2 regions of the Cupriavidus sp. CP313 genome follow, and region 1 is predicted to be linked to the other one. Evidence: predicted binding sites of a transcription regulator. Region 1 holds the regulator's gene; the other holds the start of a gene.

The links. The regulator sigma-54, encoded in region 1, starts transcription at its own class of promoters, with help from an activator protein. The targets are predictions, from matches to a motif close to TGGCANGNAANCTGCTTT.
Region 2: the regulator sigma-54 is predicted to act here: its motif matches at 2,140-2,157, upstream of ACW4E8_RS28645 (ethanolamine ammonia-lyase subunit EutB).

Annotation. Positions count from the first base shown of each region.
Region 1 is NZ_JBSVZB010000002.1:273,563-277,953, reverse strand. Features, by position in the region: gene hpf (ribosome hibernation-promoting factor, HPF/YfiA family) at 442-792, opposite strand; gene ACW4E8_RS03500 (RNA polymerase factor sigma-54) at 841-2,322, opposite strand; gene lptB (LPS export ABC transporter ATP-binding protein) at 2,458-3,258, opposite strand; gene lptA (lipopolysaccharide transport periplasmic protein LptA) at 3,316-3,966, opposite strand; gene lptC (LPS export ABC transporter periplasmic protein LptC) at 4,073-4,391, opposite strand, start outside.
Region 2 is NZ_JBSVZB010000025.1:60,089-64,479, reverse strand. Features, by position in the region: gene ACW4E8_RS28660 ((Fe-S)-binding protein) at 1-195, opposite strand, end outside; gene ACW4E8_RS28655 (FadR/GntR family transcriptional regulator) at 322-1,047, shown strand; gene ACW4E8_RS28650 (AI-2E family transporter) at 1,093-2,130, opposite strand; gene ACW4E8_RS28645 (ethanolamine ammonia-lyase subunit EutB) at 2,334-3,716, shown strand; gene eutC (ethanolamine ammonia-lyase subunit EutC) at 3,727-4,391, shown strand, end outside.

The DNA.
Region 1 (4,391 bases):
ATTTCAGTTAGCGGGCGGATCGTTCCGCCGGGCAGTGGGCTGGCCCCGGGCTGCCGTTGGCCTGGCCGGAGGCGTCCGGCCCATTATAGAGCAGCGACTACCCCCGCATTGTGCAGCGCAGCGGGGCAAGCCGGTGCAGAACGATACATGGTGATGCAATCGTGCCTCCGGGCCGGGGGCCGGCGCACCGATGCGGGGCGCGGCCAGGATTCCCTCTCTTTGTATGGCGCAGCATACACCTTGGCGCAGCGCTTGCGAACACCCTTGCCCATTCGGGTGAAAAGCGTTGGCTCCGGCGCCACAGCCGGGCCGCACCGCCAGTGCGGGCGCGGCATGCCGGCGGCAACCCGGAACGCGAGGGCGCAAAAAAGCCGCGCTTCGTGGCGCGGCTTGCCTGTTCAATCCTGATTCAGCAGCCCGCTGCGGGGCTGCCGGGCACGGTCATTGCTGCATTTGCGCTGCGGCCATCTGGTACTTGACCGCTTCGCGGTCGTGGCCTTGCACGCGATCCTTGTAGCGGATCACCTGACGGTCCAGCTTGTCGACGAGTGCGTCGATCGCTGCATATAGGTCTTCGTGATGCGCCTCGACAAAGATGTCCTTGCCCTTGAGATGTAGATTGATTTCCGCGTACTGACGCCGGTCCTTTTCCTTGTGGTTGTCGACAGAGAGCAGCACGCTAACGCCAATGACCTGATCGAAATGCCTGACGATTCGCTCCAGCTTCGTTTCCACGTACTCACGCAGAGGGGGCGTGATGTCCAGGTGGTGTCCACTGATCTTGAAGTTCATAGCGCTTCTCCTTCTGAAAGAGCCTCACCAGGCAGGCGGTGGGCTCGGCTACAAAGACTTGCGGAGATTGACTGCGGGGATCTTCAGGGCTTCGCGATACTTGGCTACAGTGCGGCGCGCAACAACAAAGCCTTGCTCACCCAGCAGTTCGGCAATGCGACTGTCGGAAAGGGGATTCCTCGGGTCTTCGGCTCCTATCAGTTGCTTGATCAAGGCGCGGATGGCCGTTGATGAAGCCGCGCCACCGGTTTCGGTGGACACGTGGCTGCCGAAGAAGTACTTCAGTTCGAAAGTACCCATCGGCGTTGCCATGTATTTATTGGTCGTCACCCGGGAGATGGTTGACTCGTGTAAACCCAGTGTATCGGCAATCTCCCGCAAAACCAAGGGGCGCATGGCGATTTCGCCGTGACTGAAAAAGTTCTTTTGACGTTCGACAATGGCCTGCGAGACACGCAGGATTGTGTCGAACCTTTGCTGGATGTTCTTGATCAGCCAGCGCGCCTCCTGCAGCTTCTGCTGCAGCCCGGCCGTGCCGGACTCACCCTTCGCGCCACGCAGGATTTGTGCATACATATCATTGATGCGCAGCCTCGGCATCACATCCGGATTGAGCTGCGCGATCCAGCCGCCGCCACCCTTGCGCACGAACACGTCCGGCACCACGAAGTCGGCTTCCGGGCGGCTGTATGCATGGCCGGGGTAGGGCGCCAGCGAGCGGATCAGTTCGTGTGCGGACTTCAGCGCCACTTCATCGACCTGCAGCGCCTTCTTCAGCCGCGTGTAGTCGCGTACTGCGAGCAACTCCAGGTGGTTGGTGACGATGTTCAGCGCCAGCTCGCGCTGCGGGTGCGTCAGGCGCCGCAACTGCAGGGCCAGGCACTCGGCGGCGTTGCGCGCGCCCACGCCGGGCGGGTCGAAGCTCTGCAGCAGCGTGAGGATCGCGTGGACTTCGTCGATCTCGAACTCGAGTTCTTCCGGCAACTCCGTGCAGATCTCCTCAAGCGATGCGCTCAGGTAGCCATCGTCGTCGAGCGATTCGATCAGGAAGATGGCCAGGCCCTTGTCGCGCGCCGAGACCTTCAGCGGCGTGAGCTGTTCCATCAGGTACTCGCGCAGCGTGGGCTCGGCTTCGCGCAGCTGCATCGGCGTTTTTTCGTCCTCGTCGCCCTGGGGGCGGCGGGCAAAGTCGTCCAGGCTCCAGTCGCCGCTGCCATAGTCGTCGCCGTTGCCGCTGTCGCCATAGCTGTCGTCGTCACCCGCGCCGTCGGCGCGGGCCTCGCCATTGCCCTGGGGCTCTGCCGGGGCGGGCGCCGGTGCGCTCTGCAGGTTGACCGAGCCGTCGGCCGCCACGCGCAGCGGGCTTTCGATCCAGTCGTTCTCGCGCTCGAGCAGCGGGTTTTCCGTCAGCGCCTGTTCGACCTCTTGCTGCAGTTCCAGCGTAGAGAGCTGCAGCAGCCGGATTGACTGCTGCAGTTGCGGGGTCAGGGCCAGATGCTGGGAAAGACGGAGCTGTAGCGACGGTTTCATGCGACCTATTCTATGCGCAACTATCCGTTGTTGGAACGGAAATTGCTATCGCTTATGCGGTCCGATCGCCGCTGGCTGTGGGAGGGCCCACGCGCGCCCGCGAAGAGGCCTGCCGCTCCAGGGCAGGCCGCTGCATCACATGCGGAAGTTCTCGCCCAGGTAGACGCGCCGCACTGCGTCATTGGCGATGATTTCCTCGGGCTGGCCCGCGGCCAGCACCGTGCCTTCGCTGATGATGTAGGCGTGGTCGCAGATGCCGAGCGTCTCGCGCACGTTGTGGTCGGTGATCAGCACGCCGATATTGCGTGCCTTGAGGAAGCTGACGATGCGCTGGATCTCGCCCACGGCGATCGGGTCCACGCCGGCGAAGGGCTCGTCCAGCAGGATGAAGCGCGGCGACGACGCCAGCGCGCGCGCGATTTCCACGCGGCGGCGCTCGCCGCCCGACAGCGACAGCGCCGGGTTGTTGCGCAGGTGCGCGATCTGCAGGTCGTCGAGCAGCGAATCCAGGCGGCGCTCGATCTCGGCCTTGGGCAGCGGCTTGCCGTTGTTCACCTGAAGCTCCAGCACCGCGCGGATGTTTTCTTCGACGTTGAGCTTGCGGAACACCGAGGCTTCCTGCGGCAGGTACGACAGCCCCATGCGCGCGCGCTCGTGGATCGGCAGGCCGCTGATGTGGTCGCCGTCGAGCACGATATCGCCTTCGTCCAGCGCCACCAGGCCCACGATCATGTAGAACGACGTGGTCTTGCCCGCGCCGTTGGGCCCGAGCAGGCCGACCACCTCGCCGCTCTTCACGTCGAGCGAGACGTCCTTGACCACCGTGCGCGAGCCATAGCGCTTCTTCAGGTGGCGCACGACCAGCGTGCTGCCCCCGGGGAGGATGGCGGAGGCTTCGACGGAAGGCTTGTCGGCGATGGTTGCGGTATCGGTCATAGGCACAGTCAGGCGTTCAGGCGTTTCTGGCGCGGGCAGGCAAGCCGGCGCCAGGCGTCAGGGTTTGTTGGCAGGCGCGGGCGCCGGCTTCAGGTCCAGCGGCGAGCCGCCGTTGCCCGTGGCGCCGGCCTTCTGGTCCTGGCGCGGCGACAGCACCGCGCGCACGCGGCCGGACGGATTGGCGCCCGTGGCGTCGCCACTACCGCCGCCGGCGGCCGTGTAGAACTCCTTGCGGCTGTCGTAGGTCAGCACCGCGCCGCGGATCTCGTCGACCTGCTTGGCGCCCTGCAGGCGCGCCATGCGGGCATTGCCGATCAGCTTGGAGTACTCTTGCTTGCCGTCGTACTCGATGCGGTCGCCCCAGCCGTCGATGTATTCGTCGACGCCTTCGCGCTTCTGCCGGATGTAGGCCTGCTTGCCCGGCTTGGCGGTGGCCACCGCGAACTGGTAGCCCTCGGGGTCGGTGCGCAGTTCGGCGGCGTCTGACTTCAGGATCATGGTGCCCTTGGTCAGCACCACGTTGCCGGTCAGCGTATAGATCTGCTTGACGTCGTCGTAGCTGGCGTTGTCCGCCTCCAGCACCATCGGCTTGTCGCGGTCCGCGCGCTCGGCCAGGGCGGGCTGGGCCAGCAGGCCGAAGGCCATGGCCAGGGCGAGCAGGGCCGGGGCGGTGCGTCGACGGGACGATGTCGTCAGGGAAGCAGTCATGTTGGCAGGGGTTGCTTGAGGGCGTCTGGGTACGTTGGTGCGGGTTGGTGCGGACCGGCTGCGCATGCCGGCACTGCGTGCGCGGCCCCCGGGCCGGGGATCGGGATCAGGACCCCGGCGCGCGGCCCGGGGACGGCCCGGTGATGATGGTGCCGCGTACATTGCCGAGCAATTGTACTTCGCGCGTGACGTTGTTGAAGATCAGGCCGTTGGCGGTCATCACCGACGGGCCGCGCGTAAGCTTGACCGGCTTGTCGGTCTTGACGATGTCGTCATTGACCAGCAGCTGGAAATAACTGGATGCGGCGGTCAGCTGCGGGTCCTTGGACACGTCCACGCCCTGCTGGCGCATGACGAAGCCGTTGCCGTACAGGTCGATCACCGAGCCCTCGGCGTTCATGCGGCCCATATCGGCGCGGGCGGTG
Region 2 (4,391 bases), on a different contig from region 1:
GTCGGGGTTGCCGCTGCTGTAGGCGGGCTGGCCGCAGCAACTCTGGTCGCGCGGGAAGTGCACGGTGAGCCCTTCGCGTTCAAGCAGCCGCACGGCGTCGAGGCCGGCCTGCGGCACGAACATGTCGACCAGGCAGGTGGCAAACAGGTAGGCCTGCGCGGGGGCAGGGCCGGTGGGGTACTGACGATCCTTCATGTCTCGCTCCGGACGTGCTGGGGTCGCACGTTTCGGCGCATAATTCCCGCTTCCGCGCGGCGGTACAAATTGGTTGGACCAATCTGCCCGACGACCCGCGCAAGCTCAGGAGCGAGGACACACGGCATGACGGCAGCGGCAGCAAGGCACGGGCGCACCCGCGGACGCGTGGAGTCGGTCATGCGCCGGATCGAGACCGCGCTGCTAGACGGCACCTGGCCGCCCGGCACGCGGCTGCCGGCCGAGCGGGTGCTGGCCGAGCAATACGAGGTGGCGCGCAACACCGTGCGCGAGGCGATCCAGCGCCTGGCCGCGCGCGGCCTGCTGCAGAGCCGGCGCGGTGCCGGGGTCTACGCCACCGACCAGCTGCGCGCCGGCATTGCCTCGCCCTGGGGCCAACTGGTGGCCGACCACCCCGCGCTGCGCGACGACATCCTGGAGTTCCGCCGCGTGCTGGAGGGCGCGACCGCGTATTTTGCGGCGCTGCGCGCGGATACTGCCGATGTGAAGCGGATCCGCACCCTGATGGCTGAGCTGGAACGCGCGCGTGCCGCCGACGACAAGCAGTCAGAGGCCGATGCCGATGCGCAGTTGCATGACGCCATCGCCCAGGCCTCGCACAACACCATGTTCCTGCATCTGCATACCAGCGTGATCGGCATGCTGCGCGAGCACATCACCATCAACGGCACCGGCCTGCGCGAACAGGACGACGGCGCGTCAGACCTGCTGTTGCTGCAGCACCGCACGCTGTGCGATGCGATTTGCGCGCGCCGCCCGGAAGAGGCGCGCACCGCCATGCAGACCCATATCGACTTCGTGCGCAGCCGGGTGGAGCAGGACGGCGCCTGAACAGGCATTGGTCCTACCACCGCTGCGGCATGCCGGCCGCGGCACTCAGATCAGCCCGGCGCCGGCCAGCTCCCGCTTCAGGTAGGCATAGAAGATCGGCCCGGCGATCACGCCCGGGATGCCGAACAGCGTTTCCATCAGCAGCATCACCATCAGCAGTTCCCACGCCGCGGCCTGGATGCGCGCACCGATGATGCGCGCGTTCAGGAAGTACTCCAGCTTGTGGATCACCACCAGGAACACCAGCGACGCCACCGCGATCGGCAGCGACACCGACAGCGAGGCCACCACGATGGCCGTGTTCGAGATCAGGTTGCCCAGCACCGGCAGCAGCCCGGCCACGAAGGTGATCACCACCAGCGTCTTGGTCAGCGGCAGGTGCACGCCAAAGAGCGGCAGCACCAGCAGCAGGTAGATCGCCGTCAGCATGGTGTTGATGGTGGAGATCTGGATCTGCGCGAAGATGAACTGCGAGAACGCCTGCTGCAGCGTGCGTGCGCGCGCCACCAGCGCCGCGGCCAGCGGCCGGCGGTTGGGCCGCGCCACCGCGCGGTACAGCGCCACCATCGCGCCGATCACCAGCCCGATCAGGATATGCACCAGCGTGCGCAGCAACTCGGCGCCCAGCTTCTGCGCCATCGCGGCATGCTCGCGCAGCGTCTCGATCAGCGTGTTGGCCAGTTCGTCCACGCCCTTGGGCAGCGCATCGCTGAGCCACGGCGGCATCTGCCCGCGCGAGCGGTCGATGATGTCGGCCACATGGTTGAGCAGCCCGTCCAGGGTATTGCCCTCGCCACTGACAAAGCGCACCAGCAGCCAGCCCGCCAGCGTCAGCCCCAGCAGGATCAGCGCCGACAGGATGGCCACGGCCAGGGCGTCGTGGCGCTGGTGCAGGCGCTTCAGGCGCGGCGCCAGCACGTCCACCAGCGAGTACAGCAGCAGCCCGGACAGCAATGCCGCCACCAGGTTGGCGTGGAGCACGGTCCAGAGCGCGAGGGCGGTCAGCAGGTAGGCGACGGTGCCGACGCTGTACCACGCGGCCGGCAGCAGGCGCGGGGTGGTGGTCGGGTCGGGGTCTTTCATCGGGGTCTCCGGCATGCAATTTGCTCAAATTTATTCTGAATTCTCGCTGATCCAGATGTTGTTCCTGAGTCAGGCCGTGTGCGCTGACGCGATGTTGGCATAACGGCACACGCAAAGGCTGTCTATATTAGGGGGAATCGTGCCCGGCAAGACGCCCGGCGCACCGCTGTCATCGTTTTCCCCAGAGCCCAGGAACGGAACGCATGGCCTACACCCACACCATCGGCACCCACCGCCACGTCTTTGCCGACCTGCGCACGCTGCTGGCCCGGGCCAGCCCGGCGCGCTCCGGCGACGCGCTGGCGGGCGTTGCCGCGGCCAGCGAGCAGGAGCGGATGGCCGCGCGGCTGGCGCTGGCAGAGGTGCCGCTCAAGCAGTTCCTGACCGAGGCGCTGGTGCCGTACGAGGAAGACGAGGTCACGCGCCTGATCCTGGACCGGCACGATGGGGCAGCCTTTGCCGCCATCGGCGCCACCACCGTGGGCGACCTGCGCAACTGGCTGCTGCTGCATGAAACCGACAGCGCCACGCTGGCGCGGGTGGCGCCGGGCATCACCCCGGAGATGGCCGCCGCGGTCAGCAAGCTGATGCGCAACCAGGACCTGGTGGCGGTGGCGCGCAAGTGCCAGGTGGTCACGCGCTTTCGCAGCACGGTGGGGCTGCCGGGCCGGCTTTCGGTGCGGCTGCAGCCCAACCACCCGACCGACGATCCCAAGGGCATTGCCGCGTCGATCATCGACGGGCTGCTCTATGGCTGCGGCGATGCCACCATCGGCGTCAACCCGGCTTCGGACAACCTGGGCACCATCGTCTCCCTGCTGCGCATGATCGACGAGCTGCGCAGCCGCTTCGACATTCCCACGCAGTCCTGCGTGCTGACCCACGTCACCAACACCCTGCGCGCGATCGGGCAGGGCGCGCCGGTGGACCTGGTGTTCCAGTCGGTGGCCGGCAGCGAGCGCGCCAATGCGGCCTTCGGCATCAGCCTGTCGCTGCTGGCCGAGGCGCACGACGCCGCGCAGGCGCTGGCGCGCGGCACCGTTGGCGACAACCTGATGTACTTCGAGACCGGGCAGGGCAGCGCGCTGTCGGCCAATGCGCACCACGGCGTCGACCAGCAGACCATGGAGGCGCGCGCCTACGCGGTGGCGCGCGCGTTCTCGCCGCTGCTGGTCAATACGGTGGTGGGCTTTATCGGTCCCGAATACCTGTACGACGGCAAGCAGATCATCCGCGCCGGGCTGGAAGACCACTTCTGCGGCAAGCTGATGGGTGTGCCGATGGGCTGCGACGTCTGCTACACCAACCATGCCGAGGCCGACCAGGACGACATGGACACGCTGCTGACGCTGTTCGGCGTGGCCGGCATCAATTTCATCATGGGCGTGCCCGGCGCCGACGACATCATGCTGAACTATCAGAGCACCTCGTTCCACGATGCGCTGTACCTGCGCGAGGTGCTGGGGCTGCGCCCCGCGCCGGAGTTCGAGGCCTGGCTGCAGCGCATGGGCATTGCCGATGCCAGCGGCAGGCTGCTCGAGCCCGCCGCGCGCCAGCCGCTGCTGCAGATGGCCCACAGCCTGTAAGGTGCAGCCGATGACGGCCAGACGCCCACCTCCCGCGGACCCGCAAGCCGACGCCGACCCGTGGCAACGCCTGCGCCAGTTCACGCGCGCGCGCGTAGCGCTGGGCCGTACCGGTCACAGCCAGACCACCGATGCGGTACTGGCCTTCGGGCTGGCCCATGCGCAGGCGCGCGATGCGGTGCACCTGCCGCTGGACGTGGGCGCGGTCACCGCGGCGCTGGATGCGGCGGGGGTACAGAACCTCGCCGTGCACAGCGCGGCGCCGGACCGCGCGCACTACCTGCGGCGCCCCGACCTGGGCCGGTGCCTGGACGATGCCAGCCGCGCGCGGCTGGCCGCGGCACGGCCGGGCGAGGCGCCGGATGTGGTGTTCGTGGTTGCCGACGGCCTGTCCGCGCTGGCCACGCAGACGCACGCGCTGCCGTTGCTCGATGCCACCCGCCCGCGCTTGCCGCAGACATGGCGCATCGGCCCGGTGGTGGTGGCCGAGCAGTCGCGGGTGGCGCTGGGCGACGAGATCGGCGAGCTGCTTGGCGCGCGCCAGGTGGTGATGCTGATCGGCGAACGGCCGGGCCTGAGCTCGCCCGACAGCCTTGGCATCTACCTGACCCATGCGCCGCGCACGGGCCGCACCGATGCCGAGCGCAACTGCATCTCCAACGTGCGCCCCGAAGG